Regions from separate parts of the Lysinibacillus sp. OL1 genome, predicted to be linked through region 2. Evidence: riboswitches for the same ligand, from Rfam matches in the RefSeq annotation. Region 2 holds a riboswitch; each other region holds the start of a gene.

Region 1 (7,951 bases), on a different contig from region 2:
TTTCATAGGATTTATCCGTCAATTTCGTCCCCAAAATTTCTACATCCCCACTTGTAGGCTTCGTAAGATTAGTTAGCATCTTCATAACAGTCGTTTTACCCGCACCATTTGGACCTAAAAATCCATAAATTTCTCCCTTCTTAACGTTCATATTGACAGCAGAAACAACTTCCTTTCCATCGTACACTTTCGTAAGCTGATTTGTTTTTACAATGTATGTCATGTAATTCTCTCCCTCAATTGTGACTAGCTTCATTATAAAAAATGAAACTCTCTATTTTATTACTGCATTCTTACATATTTCTTAAGTAAAAAAGCCTGCAAAGCATTAAAGCTCTACAAGCATAATCGATTTAATACATCATTCGCTTTAACGAAATCGTAAAAATAGTTCTTTCATAGGGAATACTCGATAAACGGATGGAGCCATTCATTATTTCTACTAGTCTCTTTGTAATCGTTAGTCCCAAACCGCTACCTTGGAAAGATTTATTTCGAGAATCCTCAAGCGTATACATTCTTTCAAAAACGCGATCGATATGATATTCATCAATGCCCCTGCCACAATCCCACACATCAATATCAATATTGACTTCGTCATTTCTTATGGTAATTCCAATTACATTGCCATCTGCTCCATATGCAATAGCATTAGACAGTAGATTGTTTAACACTCTATTTAATGCTTCTTCATTACCAAGTGCATATATGGAGCTTTCTGGGATATCAATTTTAATATCTAATCCCAGTGAAGTAACCAAATCGTAAAAAGACAAAACATTTTTTCGGCATATTTCACTGACATTGATTTTAGTGATTGGATAATCTGTGTCCCCAGCCTCTAATTTTGCCAAGTCAAAAAATGTATGAATAATTTTTAATACTTCTAATGTTTTAGCATGTACACCCTTAAGTAAACGTTGCTGTTCCTCGTCACTAATCCCATTTTGAAGTTGAAGCATTTCAATATAGCCAAGTACAACGGTTAAAGGCGTTTTAAGATCATGTGAAATATTGGCCAACATCTTTTTCATGGAATTTTCCATTTTACGATGCGTAGCCTGAATTTTTTGATGTTGATCTAGCAAAGTATTCAGTGTAATAAGTAACTGTTGAATTTCTGAATTTGTAGTTGTTACTAGAATCTTTTCATACGTCTGTTCATTCACAATTACGTGTAGTTTTCGATGAATATATTGGATAGCACGTTCTTGTTCCTTCTTGATTTTCCATTGAAAAATAAGAATGCCGATTAGCAATACAATGATTAATAATAATAGAAATATCATATAGTTTTACCCTTCAAATTTATAGCCGATTCCCCATAGGGTTTTAATATATTGAGGATGTGACGGATCATCTTCTATTTTTTCACGTAGTCTTCTGATATGTACATTTATAATATTTTCATCTCCGTAATAGGCATCTTTCCATATCGTCTGATAAATTTGCTCTTTGGTAAAAACTCTGTGGCGATTTGTCACAAACAATTTTAAAATGGAAAATTCCTTTGATGTCAGCTTTATCTCTTGTCCGCTCTTTGTTATTGAAAAATTAACGATATCTATCTTTAAATTATCAATTTCTAGGACTTCTTGCTTTTGTTCAGCTTGACTAGAGTATTTCGTAGCTCTTCTGATAACAGCCTTTACACGTGCTGAAAATTCCAGCATAGAAAAGGGTTTAGCAATATAATCATCTGCCCCTAATCCTAAGCCCAATGCTTTATCAACATCACTGTCTTTTGCAGACATAATAATGATAGGAAGTGCTGCCTGCTCTCTAATAATCTTTAATACTTCCAATCCATTTAATTTAGGAATCATAATATCTAAGATGACTAAGTCAAAGGTTTTTTGCAAACAATTTTGTAATGCCTCTTCGCCATTAGTCACTGTTGTGACATGGAAACCTTCCATCGTTAAGTAATTAGAAACCATTTCACGAATGGCTTCATCGTCTTCTACAAGTAAAATATGCTTTTGCACTATGATGCACCTCTCCTATCAAAACCCAATTTCCATATGTATATTACATTACCATATTTATGATGTTTGATTAGTGATTTGTTTATGAGTGTTGAAAAAAGAGCTGCTCCATAAACCATCACTCTTTGGTTTATAGAACAGCTCTATTATCTAATCTTCAACTTTTAAATCACAATCTTTAAGTGGAAGCATTTTTGTTTTGTGCTTTATTTTATAGCCAAACCATAATGCTAAAAATAATGGAATCCCAATATACGAAACAAGGATACCGTACCAATCAATCTTATCGCCTGTAAAGGCTGTGTAATTTTGTCCAATGACTACAATCATACAAACTGTAAAAGCAAATAATGGTCCAAACGGAAATAATTTGGCTTTATAAGGTAATAACTTTGGATCTAAGCCCTGTGCATCAAACGCTCGGCGGAAACGATAATGACTAAACGCAATACCTAGCCATGCAATAAACCCAGACATTCCAGAAGCATTTAATAACCAGATATAAACCACTCCATCGCCAAAGAAGGATGCCAAAAATGCTAAACAGCCTACAGCTAATGTTGCCATAAGTGCATAAATCGGAATACCTCTACGACTTAGCTTTGCAAAAAATTTAGGTGCATGTCCATCCATAGCTAATTGCCATAACATACGAGAAGATGCATATAGTCCTGAATTTCCTGCTGAAAGCATAGCCGTTAAAATAATGGCATTCATTAATGAAGCAGCAAAGGCGATACCTAGGCGGTCAAACACTAGTGTAAACGGTGATACTGCGATATCTTCTGATAATAAACGTTCGTCTGTAAATGGAATTAACATCCCAATTGCACCAATCGCTAAAATATAAAACAAAAGAATACGCCAAAATACAGATTTAACAGCCTTCGGAATATTTTTACCAGGATCATCTGTTTCACCAGCTGTAATTCCTAGTAATTCTGTCCCTTGGAATGAAAATCCTGCAGCTAGGAAAATACCAAATGTAGCAAGGAAGCCACCATGGAATGGCCCATCACTAACAAAGAAATTAGTGAAACCTACAGGAGCCTGCCCACCTAAAATACCAAAAATCATTAGTAAGCTAATGATAATAAAAACAATAACCGTTGCTACTTTAATCATGGCAAACCAATATTCACTTTCACCATAACTTTTTACGGATAGTAAATTAAACGTCAGTACAACAGCAATAAATAATACTGTCCAAAGTGCTGATGAACTATCTGGGAACCAATATTTCATAATTAATGACACAGCAGCAATTTCGGCAGCAATGGTGATTGCCCAGTTATACCAATAGTTCCAGCCTAATGCAAAGCCCAAAGCAGGATCTACAAATTTCGTTGCATACGTACTAAATGAACCTGATGATGGCATATAGGCAGCCATTTCCCCTAAACTTGTCATTAAAAAATACACCATAATACCAATTAAAGCATAGGCAAGCAATGCTCCTCCAGGTCCTGCCTGAGCAATTGCTCCTCCACTGGCTAAAAATAGCCCCGTACCAATTGTACCGCCTAAAGAAATCATTGTAATATGACGGCTTTTTAATTCTTTTTTCAGCTTCGGTGCTTTATGTCCGAGCTGATTTACTTTTATTTCACTCACGATATAGCTTCCTTCCTATTTATGAGGCAAAAAAATGCCATCACATATACACTGTGATGGCTACATTAATCCTCAGTTTTTCCTACATGATAGCTCAACACGTTGTGCAAACGTGACAGTTCTGTTCCTTTCGGAGACAGCCCCAGCATGAGGTTTTCAAGTCCCCTCACACTTCGGCAATATTTCCTTTCAACTAATTTCATCAATGCTTGTCATTTCAATTAGCATACTTATAAATATCGCGACCTCTACCTCAATACAAACATGAGGCATATAATTATTAAATTTATGATGTTTATTATACTAACATAAGACCATAGACATTTCAATACAACCATAAATGTTCTGTATTTTATGAATCTTCTACTATTTTTAATAGTGTGATAAAGTGTTATAGTAGTTCAATTAGAATGATTATTATTAGGGGGGATTTTATTTTGACTACAAATGATCATTCCACTAGTTTTCCAAGTAAAAAAATTAGCTGGAAAGGAACAACCTTACTTTTAGTCTTTGGAGTTATCTTTATAGCCTCTACATTACGAATGCCACTAACTGTTGTTGGCCCAATTATATCCTTTATCCGTGAAGATCTTGGAATATCTAATGTATTGGCAGGCTTTCTAACAACGATACCATTGCTGGCTTTTGCTGTTATATCTCCATTTGCACCAGTTGTAGCACGCAAACTAGGGCTTGAGCTAACATTATTTTTATCAACTTTTCTCTTGGCCTTAGGAATTGTCCTACGTTCACTTGGTACTACAGAATTACTTCTATTGGGTACTGTGTTAATTGGCGTAGCCATTTCTTTTGGAAATGTACTAATTCCAGGATTATTGAAATTGAAATTTCCCTATCATGTGGGTTTATTAATGGCCTTTTTCACCATGTCCATGAATTTTACTGCAGGCCTTGGTGCTGGTATTAGCTATCCGATAGCTAATTCATGGTTAGGCTGGCAAGGTGCACTTTCCATTGCACTCATACTCGTTCTCATTACAATCTTAATTTGGATACCTCAACTAAAGTCAAATAAACCGGAACCAGTTACTACATCTAAAAAGACCAGTACACCTTTATGGAAATCACCTGTTACTTGGGCTGTCACAGGGGCAATGGGTTTACAATCTTTATTATTCTACACAACAGCAGCTTGGATACCTGAGATCTATATTGCTCAAGGTTTAGCCCCTGATAAAGCTGGCTGGATGTTTTCAATCATGCAATTCTCACAAGTACCAATGGCCTTAGCAGTGCCTATTATTGCCGGTAAAATGACTTCTCAACGCCCACTTGTATTGATGTTTACATCCTTCTATTTAGTAGGCTTTGTTGGGGTTGTCATGGAATGGACAAGTCTTGGGGTACTGTGGATGGTTCTTCTAGGGTTAGCAGGTGGTTCTTCATTTGCCCTAGCAATGATGTTCTTCACTCTCCGTACTCGTACTGCATTTGAAGCAGCAGATTTATCAGGCTTTGCACAATCTTTGGGTTATTTATTTGCCGCAATTGGTCCTATTCTTTTTGGCTACTTGCATGATTTATTTGGCGGCTGGAATATTGCGGGATGGCTCTTTGTCGTTGTAGCAATGTTACTCTTCTTTTGCTCAATGAGAGCCTCTAAGGATGAATATGTGCATTAAAATTAAATAAAGCAGGTGGATTAGATTCCTCCATCTGCTCTATTTCTATATAGTGTTTACACATTACTTAATTGTCGGGTTGCTGGAGTAATGTTAGCAATTCAGCAAGGCATTCTGATGCTTCATTATTACGAGCTGTTATAGTAGAAAAAATAGGAACAGCCTCTTGTAAAAGCCTATAACTATAATAGTAATAGCCTACAAAAGCTTGCTCCTCATAGCCCTTTGGCGTTTCTTTCTCCCACTCCTGTTCATCATTATCCTCATTTTCTATCCACAAATAGTTGACGTCTAATAGCTCCTGCATATTTTTAACAGTATTGACTGGCTCGAGATAATCCTTGGTAATAGCATGTGCCACAGCTAAATATAACTGTACCTCTTGTAAGGAGACAACCTCTAATTTTTTACTAGTAAGCTTTTTTAGCAGGACAAGCAAAACCCATGGTGTCACCTGCCACAGTGTACCTTGATGTTCAATTAATTCAGCTAGTTGTGTGTATTGCTCCTGTTCTATCAGCTTAGGAATGGCTGTACCTCTACCATAAGGTGTCGTCAATTGTCTCCATGGGATATTGGGAATTTGCTGATTTAACATAGTAAGCGCCCTCTCTCATCAAAAGTATTGAAAGTAAACAATTCCTTTACACTAATAGCATGGTTTTTGATAAAAATAATTTGGTGTATGATAAATATTTACATAGGGTTTATGGAATATATGCGTTGTGGCAGGGGAAAGTGGTGGGATTAACCATGTCCAGTTGCCTGTCACTTCTCTTCCTGTTGATTTTTCTGCCTCCTCAAACAATTTAAACTGCTGAGCTGCTGTATGATGATCAACAATGCTCACACCATCTTCTTTAAATGAGTGAAGAACAGCAATATTAAGTTCTACTAAAGCACGATCACGCCAAAGAGACGCATGTTTGGTTGTATCAAGATTAAAAATGTCTGCAATGGCAGGTAACATATTATAACGATCATGATCTGCTAAATTTCGTGCACCAATCTCTGTTCCCATATACCAGCCGTTAAATGGAGCTGCTTGAAAATCAATTCCAGCCATTTGAAAACGCATACTCGAAATAATGGGTACAGCATACCACTTCATTCCTAATTTCTCCACATCGATTGACTCTGGATGGCGGATTGAGACCTCTACTATATTTTCTTCAGGAATTACAAACATTTGAGGAGCACGATTATCCACCTGTATAACGAGTGGTAGTACATCAAAATCAGTTCCTTTACCTCTCCATCCTAACGACTCACACACTTTTGTAAATTTAATGGACTGTGAATCTCCAATAATGCCTGCATCTGTTTCATAGCCTGCATAACGAATTAGTTGATGATTCCAAATCCGTACTCTATCTGAAGCAAACACTGTTATAGTTGGACGAATTTTCCCATGATTTGTCGCATAATCAATATGTTCTAGTAATTTTTGAAAAATAGCCTTTTCATCTAAAACATCACGTGCATCTACCACATGCAGTGACTGCCAAAACAGACGTCCAATACACTTATTGCTATTTCGCCATGCCACCCGTGCACCAAAAACTAGCTCCTCTGTTGTTGGATGATATTCACCTGCATCCTTAACTGCCTGTAATCTATTCTTTAACCAAAGTTCTGATTCATTTTGTTCTGTCTGATATAGATTTAAAAATTGCTGTATCTCCTGTATATTCATATCGATTCCTCCACTTATCCTCATATTAGAGGAACAAAACAACAAGCACCATGAAAATAGTAATCGAAAAAACATACATATTTTATATATGAAATAGTTTGTTCAAATTTACTCTATAGACTCTTTTTCGTAAGAGAATGTAAGGGAGAAAGATTTTAATTATTATAAAAAGGCTACAGTAGTCATGTAGCCTTTTTCAGGGGATTGCAGAACAAAGAAATCAATAGAATTTTTATAAATGATGGAAAGACTAATCGCTCTGAGCTACTTACTTGCTGCTAGTACTTCGCTTTCGCATAGAGCAGAACCAGTTTCACTAATTCTCTGGGCAGGATTGCGCCTGTATCGCTATACTAGAGAAGTCAAGCGCCTTCACAAAAATGTTGACCATGAAGTGTACGTGGTAAGTAAAGCGGTTTATTGGAAGCCCATAGAAAGATGCTAGGGGAATGAAATTTAGTCCTTCACCTTGCCAATAGGTCTTTTTCTGCTATTGCATTATCTTTTATCGATTAACAAAAAGGAGAATAGAAAAAAGCATGTAACACACATCTGTGCTACATGCTTGATGACCCGTACGGGATTCGAACCCGTGTTACCGCCGTGAAAGGGCGGTGTCTTAACCACTTGACCAACGGGCCGTGGCTCCGAAGGCAGGACTCGAACCTGCGACAACCTGATTAACAGTCAGGTGCTACTACCAACTGAGCTACTTCGGAATAATGATGGGCCTAAATGGACTCGAACCATCGACCTCACGCTTATCAGGCGTGCGCTCTAACCAGCTGAGCTATAGGCCCATTTTGGAGCGGGTGATGAGAATCGAACTCACGACATCAGCTTGGAAGGCTGAGGTTTTACCATTAAACTACACCCGCAATAATGGTGGGTCAGGACGGAATCGAACCGCCGACACTTAGAGCTTCAATCTAATGCTCTACCAACTGAGCTACTGACCCGAAAAATGGAGGAGGTAGAGGGATTCGAACCCCCGCGCGGTGTTACCC
Region 2 (7,951 bases):
GTTAATCAAAGGAGGAAATGAAAGTGGCTGAAATTAAAGTCCCTGAATTAGCAGAATCGATTACAGAAGGTAGTATCGCACAGTGGGTAAAAAAAGTGGGCGATCGCGTTGAAAAAGGTGAATTCATCGTTGAACTTGAAACAGATAAAGTAAACGCTGAGATCATTTCTGAAGAAGCAGGTGTATTAACACAAATTTTAGCTGAAGAAGGCGATACTGTACTAGTTGGTCAAGTTATCGCAGTAGTAGAAGCAGGCGAAGGCGCAGCAGCAGCTCCAGCAGCGGCAGCACCAACTGAGGCAGCACCTGCACCAGCAGCGCCACAAGCAGCACCTGCACCAGTTGCAGCAGCTCCAGCAGTAGAAGAAACTTCTGGTGAGCGTGTAGTTGCATCTCCAGCAGCACGTCGTCTTGCACGTGAAAAAGGTATTGACCTTGCAGCGGTATCTCCAGTAGATCCACAAGGACGTGTACGTGTACAAGATGTAGCAGCTCATGGTACAGCACCAGCTGTAGCACCAGCAGCAGCACCTACATCCGTAGCAACTTCAGGAGGCCCAGTAGTATTCACACCAGCAGCTAATTCTGACCGTGTAACAATTGAAAAAATGAGCCGTCGTCGCCAAACAATTGCAAAACGTTTATTAGAAGTTAAACAATCAACAGCAATGTTAACAACATTCAACGAAATTGACATGACAAACATCATGGCACTTCGTAAACGTAAACAAGAAGAGTTTGTAAAAGCAAACGACATCAAACTTGGTTTCATGTCATTCTTCACTAAAGCTGTTGTTGCAGCACTGAAAAAATACCCATACGTAAACGCTCAAATCTCTGGCGATGAAATTCATTTAAATAACTTCTTTGATATCGGTATTGCTGTATCGACTGAAGAAGGTTTAGTCGTACCAGTTGTACGCGATGCAAATAGCAAAAACTTTGCAGAAATCGAAAAAGATATTGCTAACTTAGCGACAAAAGCTCGTGATAAAAAATTAGGCTTAAATGACATGGCTGGTGGATCATTCACAATCACAAATGGTGGTGTATTCGGTTCATTAATGTCAACACCAATTATGAACGGTACGCAAGCTGGTATTTTAGGTATGCACTCAATTGTAAACCGTCCAGTTGCAGTAAATGGTGAAGTTCAAATCCGTCCAATGATGTATGTAGCACTTTCATACGATCACCGTATCATCGATGGTAAAGATTCTGTAGGATTCTTAAAAACAGTTAAAGAATTAATCGAAAATCCTGAAGATTTATTATTAAATTCATAATTCCATTAAACCCTGCGAACAATGTTCAGCAGGGTTTTTTGTATGACGAAAGGTATTGACCGATTCTATGCTTGAAAGAGTACGAATGTTACATCGTTTAGAGGAGCAAAGAAAGAAAAAAACGCAACTTTTCTCACATATAGAACATACTCTATAATAAATATTTGTTGTAATTTTCAGAAATATCAACAAAAGTTCAACGATTTAAAGTGGAAGCAGAACGCAAAATATCCTAATATTGTCATTAGTCAGAAAAATGTTAAAATCGTCTTGACGAACATATTAGTTTTATAGTAGTATCTAAATATCAATTAAATAAACAAACCTCACGAATTGTTACCAGTGAGGTAGAGGCGCGGTATTTATTAGTTCATTGTTGAGTAAAAGCAAGCGAAGACGCAATGAAGAAGGAAATATCGCCGAAGTATAAAAGGAGCTCGTACTTTTATACTGGGTCTGCAGTGAATAAGTGCAGGACTGTCCTAGTAAATGGATTTCCAGATTTACTAGGTTGTGCTATCTCGGAAACATGGAAATTATAGTGAGGATTTGGGCAACTGTCATAAAAGGTAAGACCTAAGTTCAATAAACTTAGGTCTTTTTTAGTACAGTTGTCTTATTTTTTTACAGAAAAGGGGAGTTTTTCATGAAAAGAAAATGGTTGTTAGTAATGATCTCTATCATGACGGCAATTGTGCTAGCTGCATGTGGCACAAGTGACAAAAAAGAGGGCGGTTCAAGTGATGCTGGAACTGACAAAGAAGAAGGTGGCGGTGAATTCCGAATTGGAATGGAGGCTGGCTACCCACCGTTCAACTGGACACAGCAAGACGATGCAAATGGCGCAGTGAAAATTGCGGATAATGCAGAGTATGCAGGTGGCTATGATGTACAAATGGCAAAGAAAATCGCTGAAGGTCTAGGCAAAGAGTTAGTCATTGTTAAAATGGAGTGGGACGGTTTAGTTCCAGCGCTACAATCAAACAAAATTGATGCAATTATTGCAGGTATGTCACCAACAGAAGAACGCAAGAAAACAATTGATTTTACAGAAAACTATTATACTTCTGATTTTGTTATGGTTATTAAAAAAGGTAGCAAATATGAAGGCGCAAAATCGATTCAAGACTTCTCAGGTGCTAAAATTACATCACAATTAAATACATCAAACTACACAGTTATCGATCAAATTAAAGGCGTAGAAAAGCAAACAGCAATGGAGAGCTTCCCAGCAATGCGTGTGGCGTTAGAAGCAGGTAAAATTGATGGCTATGTAGCTGAACGTCCAGAGGGCATTTCCGCTTCTGCTGCCAACGATAAATTCACATATGTAGCATTTGAAGAAGGCTTTGATACAGACCTATCAAATACTTCAATTGCTGTAGGCTTACGTAAAGATGACGCAAATCGTGAAAAAATCAATGAAATCCTAAAAGGCATTTCAGAAGATGATCGTCAAGCGATTATGGAAGAAGCTATTTCTCAACAACCCGCAGCACAATAATGACATGGCACGGACTAGCAATTAGTCCGTGCATGATCATTTCATCATTATCAAAATGAGAACCTCTCTACATAATGATAATGTCCTAGCGTGACAAATCATAGAATGGTAGAAAGAGCTAGGACACAAAAGAAATAAGCGAGCAAGATGACATTGTTAGGAGGAACATCATGAGTCTTGAATGGATACTTTCAATTATTGAAAACAACTGGCAAATGTTTTTACGAGGTGCGTATTATACGTTACTGATTTCGAGTATTAGTACAATTATTGGTGCATTTATCGGATTTTTCATCGGAATTATGCATACGATTCCAGTTCGTAAAAAAGGTGTGAAATTTTATAGCTTAAAGCTCATTAATTTTATACTAACATGCTATGTTGAATTTTTCCGTGGTACACCAATGATTGTACAAGCTATGGTTGTCTACTACGGATTAGATATCGCATTCGGTATCGATATGCACTTTATTACAGCAGGTATTTTAGTCGTTTCCCTCAATACTGGGGCATATATGGCAGAAATTGTTCGTGGCGGTATTGTATCCATTGATAATGGTCAATACGAGGCAGCATCAGCAATTGGCATGAATCACTTCCAAATTATGCTTCATGTTGTCTTACCACAAGTAGCGCGTAATGTTTTACCAGCGACAGGTAACCAATTAATCATGAATATTAAAGATACAGCCGTATTAAATGTCATTGGAGTAACGGAATTATTCTTCCAAACAAAATCAATTTCGGGTAACAACTTCCGTTATTTCGAATCATTCTTCGTTGCATGTGTTCTTTATTTCATCATGACATTTACCGCATCTCGCATCCTTCTGTATGTTGAAAAACGTCTAGATGGTCCTGATGCCTATCAAAAAGAACAAAAAGAAGCCGTATAGGGGGACGCACAAATGGCAGTCATTAAAATCGAGCATTTAAGTAAATCATTTGGACGTAACCAAGTGTTAAAAGATGTGAATTTCCAAGTGGAAAAAGGGGAGGTAGTTTGTTTAATTGGCTCCTCTGGCTCTGGTAAATCCACATTGCTTCGTTGCATAAATTTATTAGAAACGCCAAGTGGCGGTCAAATTATTTATAAAGGGGAAGACATCCTAGATGAAAAGCACAATATTCAAGAATATCGCACACATTTAGGCATGGTGTTCCAGCAGTTCAATTTATTTAACAACCACAATGTCATAAGTAATTGCACAGTGGGCCAAATCAAAGTGTTAAAACGTTCGAAAAAAGAAGCAGAAGAAACGGCGCTTAAATACTTGAAAATCGTTGGCATGGATCAATATGTGAATGCCAAGCCCCGTCAACTCTCAGGCGGACAAAAGCAGCGTGTGGCCATCGCTCGTGCCTTATCAATGAATCCTGATGTAATGCTATTCGATGAGCCAACATCCGCATTAGACCCAGAAATGGTGGGTGAGGTATTAAAGGTAATGCGTCAGCTAGCAAACGAGGGCAATACGATGCTCATCGTGACACATGAGATGGAATTTGCCAAAGAAGTAGCAGATCGTGTTGTCTTTATGGATAAAGGTGTAATTGTGGAAGAAGGCCCTCCAGCACAAGTATTAGTCAATCCACAACATGAACGTACGAAGGAATTTTTAAAGCGTACATTAAAATAAGCACAAAAAAGTGAGTCCAACCTGTTGGACTCACTTATTTTCTAGAATTCCATTCTGCATAAAGTACAAAGCAGATTGCGAATGCTACAGCAATGATAAAAAACCATTGCGGTACACCACCAAAACTCATCATAACACCTCAAATATTCATTTTTTTTGGATAGAATAGGTATAGTATTTCTTTTTTCTCCACAAAAGACCAAAAATATTATAAAATAAGCAATAGACATTAGCTTTTGCTAGTAAAGAGAGGTAGAGAGAATATGTTACATTTAAAATGGAAAGATGCGCCAACATTACGAACGGTTACTTGCAAACATACAAATGCATCGAAATACTTAGTATCAAACGTATTAACAGTAGGAAAAGAGTATGAAGTGAAAAATGAAACAGAAGAGTTCGTTTTTATCATCGACAACACAGGTAATGTCGGTGGCTACTATAAAGATTATTTTGAATAAAAACAAACAGGGTGGTTCAGAACATTTGCTGAGCCACCCATTTTTTTGTTAATCTCGCTGATAGCTGCTAGCACCCGCCACATCCTGTAGCTGTTGTTTCTCTTGTTCAGTTGCGGTATGCAGGGCAAAGACATCTTTAATTGCTGTTTGCAGCTCTTGCTGTGTTTCTTTAAACTTCGAAACTTGCTGTTCAAACGTGGGACTTGAGAAGCGATCATGAGCCCTTGATAATCGCTCCTCTAAACGTGCATAATGATGATCCATATGCATCGATAGCATCATCGCCAGTTGGTTTTTCCAGAGCGGAATCAAGGTAACGATAGAAAACTCAATTTTTTCAGCTAATGTTTGATTGGCCTGCTGAATCATACGAATTTGAGGAGCTGTTTGCAGAGCGACTTGCTGTGATACTTGTAAATCATAAATACGTTGATCGAGTCTTTCGATTTGAGCAGCAAAGTCATTTAATTGCTGGATCGCAAGTGGCTGTTTGGTAGCTTGGACACTCGTTATTTGTGCAGGTAGCTCTACCTCAATGGCTTGCTGCTTTTTCATTTGTCCTGCGGCAATCGCCGTTGCCAATTCCTCAAAAAATCCTCGATTATGGGCATAAAGCGCCTCTAAGTTTTCAACATCTTTTATCAGCTGAAGCTGTGCACGTTCTAGCTGAACGCCAATGCGCTCCACCTGTATACTAATACGTTCAAATTCTGTGAGTGTTTGCTTCACATTAGGCTCGGTTTTGCCAAAGATTTTTTTGAAAAAGGTTTGCTTTTTTGGTTCCAAAGCAGTCGGATCTACTCGATCTAACGTCTGCATTAAAGAATCCAGCATTTGACCAATTTTAGTGACATCCTTTTGCTTTACTTGAGCAAGCATGCGGTCGGCAAATTGAGACAGAGCTCGCTGTGAATCTTGCCCAAGGGACAGCAATGATTCAAAATCAGTCAAATCGATTTGACTGGCATACAGTAATGCACGACTTTGTGCAAGAGGCGATAGCGTTTCATAAGTCGCCATCGCCTCGTTTTGCGGAGTTGTTTCTAAATAGGATTGGACTAGTGGAGAAAGCCCTGGTATGGTATTTAGTTGAAATGCGTGTTCGTTTGCTGTCATTTATCATCGCCTCGCCAGTCCAATTGTTCTCTACGTCTAAGATTGGAACGATTTGCGAATTCAATCTCCATTTGCAGATGATCGATATCATTTGCAAGCGCATCCTTCAAATCAATTTGAATTGTGTCATTCAAATCAGTTAGGGTTTCACGTGTTTTGGATAAAGTTAATTGAATTTCCTTATCCTTCACTGGCTGCTTGGAAAGCATTGTATATTTATCCGTTAATTCTACAGCAGAAGGTAAGTGTGCATAGAAAAATGGTTCCACATTATAAAATTTACGTGGGTCTGTCTTGACGATTTTGACGATATTTTTGGAGATACGCGTCATTTCAAGTAGTTGTTTAAACGCTGAAACAGAACGTACACGTAAATAGTTTTGACTCAATGTTTGAATATGCTTATTAGCTGTTAATACTTGTGTTTCAATGTGTTTGAATTCTTCTTTTGTGATGCCTGCTATTTGCATGACTTTCTTTTTTTGTCTATGTTTCAGCAACGCTGTACTCGTCGCATAGGAACCCGCAAACAGTAAACCACCAAGGAAGAATCCAGGATTTGCCGCAATTGCTGCGATAGAAACAGTTGTGAGCGAAATAAGAAAGCTGGCACTATGTCTAGAGAAAAACTGTCCGACACTAAGCATTGTTTCATCCTCCTTGCTTTTCAATATGTCTATCTTCTTATACGAAATAATCGACATAAAGTTTCATTGAAAATTAATCCCTTACATAAATTTTACTGCTATTTGTGAACTTTCTCAATGATAATACATAGAATAAGTGAGTTGTTTCGATGAATAAGTCGGTTTTGTTATCCTAAGGAGCCATTCTGACATCGAAATGAGCGATTTTTTGCATCTCGATTACTGAATAGAGGAGCGTAATTTGATTCAAGAGCGGCTTCTGCCTCAAAGCGAGCTGTTAAGTGAGATCCATGAGCGGCTCCAACTCGAAAAGGAGCGGTTTATTCTCTAAGAAGAGCATCTTCATCCAAAATGAATGAGTCTTGTATGAAACTTTTTCCAAATGAATTCGTAACTGATACAAAGGGGGATATAGGATGACGAAAATTTTTCTGGTGTCTATTACAAAAAATATGGATGAACCAGTAAGTGAACAGAAAGTGAAAGAAAAAGTCTTTGAGAAAAAATCAAAATTAAAAGCCTATTTAAACAAAGAAGGCTATATGAAGGAATCTAAAAATCAATATGTGAAAATCACTGATGAATCGATATTAGTTGCTGCCATTCAAAAAATAAAAATCAAAAAATGATGATAGGTCATGTTCTTAAGAGCATGACTTTTTTGATTTCAATAACTAGGAGAGGAGGCATCATTCAAAGAACCCATAGCCCAGTGTCAGCTCTCTAGAAAAACGGCTTCCAATTTGAATCTTTTTCGTCTTTTTCGTTTGGTTTTCTTACAAACGCAATACATCGTTCTTCGCATGCACCAAATATATTAAAATTTTTCTGTGCTTGCCTTAAGGATAGCGTATTAGCTCCACCTCCAAAGTCATAATCATAAAATTGAACGCCGTCATCTTCCCAAAAACAAATTTCACATATCTCGTATGTACCTGGTGGTTTTCCTTTCATTGTCTTATATCCGCAACAAGGACAAGTAAATTTCATTATAATCACTCCCAAATATTTTTCGATAATTTTATCATACTTCCTATATGACAAAACGCCGTGTTAGTTTAAAATTTGTTGAACCCCTCTCTAAAACAACACTACAAAAAAGCCAGACATTAAACAATGTCTGACTCCATACGTATATAGCCTTTTAAATCATCGTATAATTCTAAAGAAAATGAATTGGAATCGGCTTGGGGACTAACGCCTTTTTGGACAAAAAGGAGAAATTCATTGAGTGCCTTTTCTGAGCCCTCCACTTCCACTTCAATTTGCTCTGCGTCATTCAATCGACAGTATCCTT
Region 3 (7,951 bases), on a different contig from region 2:
CGTTTGTCATGGTTTTTAAAATGGTTGGTATTCCAGGGGCAGACCATATTATGAACGCTGTTGTTTTACTTGCCATTATTTCATCAATGAATTCAGGACTGTATGGTTCATCACGCGTACTCTATACACAGGCTGTAGATGGACGTGTGCCTAAAATCTTTGCTTATTTATCGAAACGAAAAGTACCAGTATATGCTATTTTAATGTGTACTTTAGCGATGTATTTAGGGGTCATTTTATCTTTATATGCGGGAAGCAAAACATTTGATTTTCTAATGGGATCACTTGGTTATACTGTGTTATTTATTTGGTTAATTATTGCGATTGCTCATTTAAAATCACGTAAAAAACAAGCAGAGCACACAAGTGCCTATGAAGTAAAATGGTTCCCTTATACGACTTGGATAGCTATATTGGCGTTAAGTGCGATTCTCATCGGAATTATTTTCACCACATCTATTATTGTGACAGGCATTACGTTAGCTATTTACCTTTTTATTACGTTAACCTATGTATTGAAGGGTCGTTATCAAGTCAATTAATGACTGTGTATTGATTTTTCGACACAGATTTGCATAAAAAATACATTGTAGGCAGATTGTTCGCTCAAGTGAATTTATCCATGCTATACTACAAGCATAGTAAGTTTAAGGAGGATTTCAAATGGCAATTGTACATGCAACAGATGCTACGTTCCAGGACGATATTAAAGAAGGGTTAGTACTAGTAGACTTTTGGGCTGCTTGGTGCGGACCATGTAAAATGATTGGGCCAGTTCTTGAAGAAATGGACGCAGCAGGTAGTGCGGCTAAAATTGTAAAAGTTGACGTTGACAATAACCAAGGTACTGCAGCTCAGTATCAAATTATGTCAATCCCATCTTTACTATTATTTAAAGATGGAGAATTAGTTGACAAAACAGTAGGCTTCCAACCAAAAGAAGCTTTAGAAGCATTTATCGCAAAACATGCGTAATGAATGAAGTTCACAAAGCCGAGCCATCAATGGATGTGTTCGGCTTTTTTTCGTTATATAATAAAGAAAATAACTAACATGATTCTAATGAGGGGAATTTTTACTTAGGGGGGCAGGTAGGTAATGAACGATTTAATAAAGCGAAAACTGGATATTTTACCAGATCAACCTGGCTGCTATTTGATGAAGGATCGACAAGGGACTATCATTTATGTCGGTAAAGCAAAAGTTCTAAAAATCCGTGTACGCTCTTATTTTACGGGAACACATGAAGGGAAAACGCAAAGGCTTGTAGGTGAAATAGAAGATTTTGAGTATATTGTAACGTCATCAAATATTGAAGCACTTATTTTAGAGCTGAATCTCATCAAATTACATGATCCAAAATATAATGTCATGTTAACGGATGATAAGACCTATCCATATTTAAAAATTACGAATGAAAAACATCCTCGTCTGATTACGACACGGAAGGTAAAAAAGGATAAGGCAAAATATTTTGGTCCTTATCCGAATGCCTATGCAGCAAGTGAAACGAAAAAGCTATTGGATCGATTGTATCCGCTGCGCAAATGTGTACAATTACCTTCCAAGGTTTGCTTGTACTATCACATGGGTCAATGCTTAGCACCTTGTGTGAAGGAAATTGATGGTCAGGTTTATCAAGAAATGATTGAGGATATGACGAAGTTTCTAAATGGTGGTGTGGAGGCAGTCAAAAAAGAGCTTGAAGTTAAAATGCTAGCAGCTGCAGAAAACCTAGAATTTGAGCGAGCGAAGGAATTCCGAGACCAAATTGCCCATATTGATACGGTTATGCAGAAACAAAAAATAGTTTCAAGTGATACAACAAATCGAGATGTATTTGGCTATGCTGTTGAAAAAGGATGGATGTGTGTTCAGGTTTTCTTTGTGCGCCAAGGAAAGCTGATTGAGCGCGATGTCTCAATTTTCCCGATCTATCAAGATGCAGAGGAAGAATTTTTAACATTTGTTGGGCGCTTTTATGAAAAGCCAGAGCATATTAAGCCAAAAGAAATTTTTATTCCACAAGCCATTGATGCAGCTATCTTAACAGAATTATTAGAAATTAAAGTGCTCACACCGAAAAGAGGTCAAAAGAAGGAATTGGTTGAATTAGCTACCAAAAATGCTGAAATTGCTGTGGCAGCTAAATTCCAGCTAATAGAGCGCCAGGAAGAACGTACGATTGGTGCTTGTGAGGCACTTGGCAAAGCAATGGGTATTAGTACTCCTTTACGAATTGAAGCTTTTGATAATAGTCATATGCATGGAACGGATGCAGTGTCTGCTATGGTTGTTTTCATTGATGGGAAGCCTGCGAAAAAGGAGTACCGAAAATATAAAACGCGTACAGCAGCCAAGCATGATGATTACGGTGCAATGCAGGAGGTTATACGTCGTCGCTATATCCGTGTTTTAAAGGAAGGACTACCATTACCAGATTTAGTCTTAATTGATGGTGGTAAGGGACAAATGGAAGTAGCCCGTGAAGTACTAGAAGATGAGCTTGGTCTTGTTATACCGATTGCTGGTTTAGCCAAGGATGATAAGCATAATACATCTCAGCTCTTGTTCGGTGATCCACCAGAAGTGATTAGCTTAAAACGTACAAGTGATGGCTTTTATTTATTACAACGAATTCAAGACGAAGTCCATCGCTTTGCTATTACCTTCTTGCGTCAACAGCATGAGAAGCATGCCATTCAATCTGTATTAGATCATATTGAAGGGGTAGGACCAAAACGAAAGCAACAGCTTCTTAAACATTTCGGTTCAGTCAAAAAAATTCGAGAGGCGAGCGAGCTAGCATTACAGGAGGCTGGGATGCCCGCTAATTTAGCAAGCCAAATTTTTAGCTATTTTCAGCAACAATCATTGTCAAAGGAATAGGCATGTGCTATGGTTATAAATAACATTGTTTTCAATGTTATGGAGAGCCAACTGCGTGACTAGTTTGTTTACGCTAAGGCTTAATGAATTGAATACATTCACTTTAAAGTGATGATAGAGGTGCAAGATTCAAGAGTAACACAATGGAGGATGGACAAGTCCAGAGATATTGTGTGAAAGGGGAGCTTGCCGAAGTACAGTATTGTTGTTCCATTACTGTACTGGTTTTGCATTTAAGAAATGTAAGACTGTCGATTCTAAACGTTTCGGAGAGCTATCACACATGCGCAAGTTACGATTATTGTACATGTTATAGGCAGCTTTCACGTTATGTGGAGGCTGCCTTTTAGTTTTCTAGAAACGGTTTTACCCCCCATAATTTGGTGAAATACATGAACTGGAAGGGAGAACGAAAGAAATGGCTAAAGTCGTGATGAAGTTTGGAGGAGCTGCATTAGCTTCTACTGAACAAATCCAAGAGGCTGCTAGGAAAGCGATTGCTGAAAAGGACAAAGGATTGGATGTAGTAGTGGTCGTTGCAGCAATGGGACACACTGCGAAAGAGATGAAAATGATGGTACACCAACTAACTGACGATGTGTCGAAAAGAGAATTAGATGCAGTTTTGTCAACTGGCTCTCAATTATCTAGTGCTTTATTTGCCATTGCCTTGCAGGAAGCAGGCTATGAGGCTGTGTCTCTAACTGGATGGCAAGCTGGTATACATACGGATGGTATGTATCAACATGCTCGTATCGACTATATAGATATTAGTCGTATGGAAGAACATTTTGCACAGGGACAAATTGTGGTTATTGCTGGAGAACAAGGGATTGACGAAGTGCACAATATCACCACGCTTGGAAAAGGTGGAGCTGAAACAGCTGCTGTTGCACTTGCCATAGCGTTGGAAGCGGAGAGAGTAGATATGTATACAAATGTGGATGGTGTTTATACAGCAGATCCACGATATGTTCCCAATGCCCAAAAGCTTCAAGAAATTTCATATGATGAAATGTTGGAATTATCGAATTTAGGGTCTCATATCATACATCCTCGTGCGGTGGAGTTAGCGAAGAAATTTCAAATGCCTGTTATTATACGTTCAAGTTTAATAGAATCAGTAGGCACTTTATTGAAGGAGGAAGTGGAAATGGAAAAAAATTTAGTCGTTCGTGGTGTTGCATTTGAATCAGATATTATTCGTTTAACAGTAGGGTATGATGCTTTTTCCAATGCTTTATTAGCAGATATATTTACGGTTCTTGCAGAGAACCGTATTAATGTAGATATTATTGTCCAAGCCATTATTGATGGGTTGAAGCCAACTGTATCGTTTTCCATTTTAAAAGAGGAATTTGCGGAAGCATTACGTGTTTTAGAGGATAGTAAATTATCACTTGGATTTAGTTTTGCTGACTTCGAAATTGGACTAGCAAAAGTTTCTATTATTGGTTCAGGCATGGCTTCCAATCCAGGCGTTGCTGCTCGTATGTTTGATCGGTTACGTCGTGAAAATATCCCTGTAAAAATGGTTAGTACTTCTGAAATAAAAGTGTCCGTTGTTGTACCACAGGATGATATGATCCAAGCAGCTAATGCTCTCCATGATGAGTTTAATTTAGAGCAAGCACTTTACATATAATAATAGAAGAAACAGCATTTTATGTAATTGACCGAAATAAAAGGAAGAAAAAAGAAGGATTGTCATCCCATTCTTTACTGGGAAACAATCCTTTTTAATTATTCTGAGGGAATGGTATTCATAATACGTTCTTTAACGTCCCATTTGACTGTAAACATGACGTATTGTTGCTTTTCCCGTTTTTCATTATAGCATTCTGTTAGGTAGCCTTTAGCTAGTTGAATTTGCTCTGCTATAAATCCAGCTTCAAGTTTAAAGCTGCGCTGCTTTATTTGCAGAATTTCAGGGTCATTTGTCAACTGGAAAATACGTCCATCTTTTGATTCCTTTATGAGTTCTAATGTACCCCAGCAGGCATCTGCGAAAAATGCGATAAGTTCATCTTGACTTTTACATGGGAACTTGCGAGCAAGCTCTTTACCTGCCCAATATAGGACGTCATCTTCATGTTTACCAAGTATAGAAGATAGAATATGATCACGAATGATCTCATAGCCAAATGATGAGATTGTAGGAGATGGAGTGTTTAACATTGTTATCCTTCTTTCTTAGAATTTTCTTAAAATTTAACGGTAATAAAGTAATGATAGATTTTTCGAGAAAAAACGACGCATCATGTACTAGATTAGTTCTTTAATAAGCTCTATGAAAAACTCCGAGTTGCCTTGACGCTCGTAGCTCTTGAGAGTACAATAAACATGTCATAATATTGTACCATGATGAAATACACAGTCAATGAAGTATCATTTACAAAATGATGACTTCTTTTGTTGTGCTATTTTAAGTACTAAGGGGGGTAACAGTCTTGTCGAAAGATCGAGAGTTTTTATGGCGTCGCTTACATTCTCTACTTGGGATCATTCCAGTAGGTCTGTTTTTAACGATGCACCTGTTCATTAACTTTACAGCAACAGGCGGGGCAGAAAGTTACAACGATGCTACCGCAGTAATGGAAAAGATTCCATTCCTTATCCTAGTTGAATGGATTGTCATCTATATTCCATTAATGTTCCACGCATTCTATGGTGTCTACATTGCATTCACTGCTACACCAAACACTGGACGTTTCAGCACGTACCGTAACTGGATGTTCTCTTTACAACGTTTTACTGGTGTATTCTTAGTGATATTCATTGCATGGCATATTTTCCAAACTCGTATTCAAAAAGCACTTGGCACACACGTTGATTACGACATGATGGCGAATATTGTTGCTAATCCATTCATGCTTGGATTCTACATTGTTGGTATTTTATCAGCAACTTTCCACTTATCTAACGGTTTATGGGCATTCCTAGTAAGCTGGGGTATTACACAATCTCCTCAGTCTCAAAAGATCGCTACTTACGTAACAAACATTCTTTTCGTAATTCTAAGTGTAGTTGGTGTGGCTGCTATTTTAGCTTTCGTATAATTCAATAGAAGCTACGATAGAGCACATGCAATCATTGCAATTTTTTAAGAGGAGTGAGAAATAATCATGGCGAAAAGCAAAATAATTGTTGTCGGCGGTGGTCTTGCCGGTCTGATGGCAACGATTAAAGCAGCTGAAGTTGGTACTGAAGTTGATTTATTCTCATTAGTTCCTGTAAAACGCTCACACTCTGTTTGTGCGCAAGGCGGAATTAATGGTGCGGTAAATACTAAAGGTGAAGGGGATTCTCCATGGATCCACTTTGATGATACAGTATATGGTGGGGACTTCCTAGCGAACCAACCACCAGTAAAAGGTATGTGTGATGCAGCACCTGGCATTATCCACTTAATGGACCGTATGGGTGTTATGTTCAACCGTACACCAGAAGGGCTTTTAGATTTCCGTCGTTTTGGTGGTACTTTAATGCACCGTACAGCTTTCTCTGGTGCAACAACTGGTCAACAATTACTATATGCGCTAGATGAGCAAGTTCGTTCTCATGAAGTAGCTGGTTTAGTAAATAAATATGAACACTGGGAATTCCTTGGTGTTATTATCGATGAAGACGGCGTTTGTCGTGGTATCGTAGCGCAAGATATGCGTACAGAAGAAATTAAATCATTCCGTGCAGACGCTGTTATTATGGCGACTGGTGGCCCTGGTATTATCTTCGGTAAAACAACAAACTCTGTTATTAACACAGGTTCTGCTGCTTCTATCGTTTATCAACAAGGTGCTTCATATGCGAATGGTGAATTCATTCAAATTCACCCAACAGCGATTCCTGGAGATGACAAAAACCGTCTAATGTCAGAATCAGCTCGTGGTGAAGGTGGTCGTATTTGGACTTATAAAGACGGTAAACCTTGGTACTTCCTAGAAGAAAAATACCCAGCTTATGGTAACTTAGTACCACGTGATATTGCAACACGTGAAATTTTCGACGTTTGTGTAAACCAAAAACTTGGTATCAATGGCGAAAACATGGTATACCTAGATCTTTCACATAAAGATCCACATGAATTGGATGTTAAACTTGGTGGTATCATCGAAATCTACGAAAAATTCGTAGGGGATGACCCACGTAAATTACCAATGAAAATTTTCCCAGCAGTTCACTATTCAATGGGTGGATTATGGGTTGACTACAATCAAATGACTGAAATTCCTGGTCTATTTGCAGCAGGTGAATGTGATTACTCTCAACATGGTGCAAACCGTCTTGGTGCAAACTCATTATTATCTGCTATCTACGGTGGTATGGTTGCAGGACCAAACGCAGTAGACTATGTAAAACACCTTAAAAAGCATGCTGAAGATCTTCCACAAGAGATTTACGATGCTCGTGTAAAAGAGGAACAAGCGAAATGGGATGCTATCATGAAAATGGAAGGCACAGAAAACGCTTACTTACTGCATAAAGAGCTTGGTGAAATGATGACTGCTACAATGACTGTAGTACGTTACAATGATCAGCTTGAAGATACATTGAAAAAACTTGATGAGCTTACTGAGCGTTGGAACAACATCAACATCAATGATACGCAAAAATGGAGCAATCAAGGCGCACACTTTACACGTCAGCTTAAAAATATGTTAGTGCTTGCAAAAGTAATGACAAAAGGTGCACTATTACGTAATGAATCTCGTGGTGCACACTATAAACCTGATTTCCCTAACCGTGATGACGAGAACTTCTTAAAAACAACAATGGCGAAGTTTGACCCAGCTACTGGTAATCCAATCATCACGTACCAAGAAGTCGACGTTTCATTAATCCCACCACGTAAACGCGACTACTCTGCGAAAGGAGACTAAAAGTTATGCAAATCGCAGCAAATACTGGAAGAATGGTCAAAGTGGAAATCTTACGTCAAGATACACAAGGCGGCAATAGCTACTGGCAAAAATTCCAAGTGCCTTACCGTCATGGTATGAACGTAATTTCAATTTTAATGGAAATTCAAAAAAATCCTGTTACTGAAGATGGTGTAAACACA

Evidence for each region. Region 2 has a riboswitch for lysine ahead of EW028_RS06145 (transporter substrate-binding domain-containing protein). Riboswitches for the same ligand answer to the same signal wherever they lie in the genome.
Region 1: it holds a riboswitch for lysine, as region 2 does, so the genes downstream of both, EW028_RS21805 (amino acid permease) here and EW028_RS06145 (transporter substrate-binding domain-containing protein) in region 2, are expected to answer to the same signal.
Region 3: it holds a riboswitch for lysine, as region 2 does, so the genes downstream of both, EW028_RS14535 (aspartate kinase) here and EW028_RS06145 (transporter substrate-binding domain-containing protein) in region 2, are expected to answer to the same signal.

Annotation. Positions count from the first base shown of each region.
Region 1 is NZ_SJDS01000017.1:495-8,445, reverse strand. It holds gene EW028_RS21820 (ABC transporter ATP-binding protein) at 1-223, opposite strand, end outside; gene EW028_RS21815 (sensor histidine kinase) at 354-1,289, opposite strand; gene EW028_RS21810 (response regulator transcription factor) at 1,296-1,988, opposite strand; gene EW028_RS21805 (amino acid permease) at 2,139-3,602, opposite strand; lysine riboswitch at 3,685-3,861, opposite strand; gene EW028_RS21800 (CynX/NimT family MFS transporter) at 4,040-5,248, shown strand; gene EW028_RS21795 (hypothetical protein) at 5,316-5,846, opposite strand; gene EW028_RS21790 (nitric oxide synthase oxygenase) at 5,898-6,944, opposite strand; tRNA gene EW028_RS21785 (tRNA-Glu) at 7,514-7,585, opposite strand; tRNA gene EW028_RS21780 (tRNA-Asn) at 7,587-7,663, opposite strand; tRNA gene EW028_RS21775 (tRNA-Ile) at 7,671-7,744, opposite strand; tRNA gene EW028_RS21770 (tRNA-Gly) at 7,749-7,822, opposite strand; tRNA gene EW028_RS21765 (tRNA-Phe) at 7,828-7,903, opposite strand; tRNA gene EW028_RS21760 (tRNA-Ser) at 7,910-7,951, opposite strand, start outside.
Region 2 is NZ_SJDS01000002.1:353,300-361,250, reverse strand. It holds gene odhB (2-oxoglutarate dehydrogenase complex dihydrolipoyllysine-residue succinyltransferase) at 24-1,286, shown strand; lysine riboswitch at 1,627-1,813, shown strand; gene EW028_RS06145 (transporter substrate-binding domain-containing protein) at 1,933-2,790, shown strand; gene EW028_RS06140 (amino acid ABC transporter permease) at 2,961-3,686, shown strand; gene EW028_RS06135 (amino acid ABC transporter ATP-binding protein) at 3,699-4,430, shown strand; gene EW028_RS06130 (DUF6501 family protein) at 4,694-4,891, shown strand; gene EW028_RS06125 (toxic anion resistance protein) at 4,940-6,007, opposite strand; gene EW028_RS06120 (5-bromo-4-chloroindolyl phosphate hydrolysis family protein) at 6,004-6,654, opposite strand; gene EW028_RS06115 (hypothetical protein) at 7,071-7,283, shown strand; gene EW028_RS06110 (CPCC family cysteine-rich protein) at 7,378-7,644, opposite strand; gene EW028_RS06105 (acylphosphatase) at 7,764-7,951, opposite strand, start outside.
Region 3 is NZ_SJDS01000007.1:231,424-239,374, forward strand. It holds gene EW028_RS14520 (amino acid permease) at 1-542, shown strand, start outside; gene trxA (thioredoxin) at 664-975, shown strand; gene uvrC (excinuclease ABC subunit UvrC) at 1,099-2,889, shown strand; lysine riboswitch at 2,997-3,174, shown strand; gene EW028_RS14535 (aspartate kinase) at 3,308-4,534, shown strand; gene EW028_RS14540 (YslB family protein) at 4,633-5,067, opposite strand; gene EW028_RS14545 (succinate dehydrogenase cytochrome b558 subunit) at 5,340-5,948, shown strand; gene sdhA (succinate dehydrogenase flavoprotein subunit) at 6,015-7,769, shown strand; gene sdhB (succinate dehydrogenase iron-sulfur subunit) at 7,775-7,951, shown strand, end outside.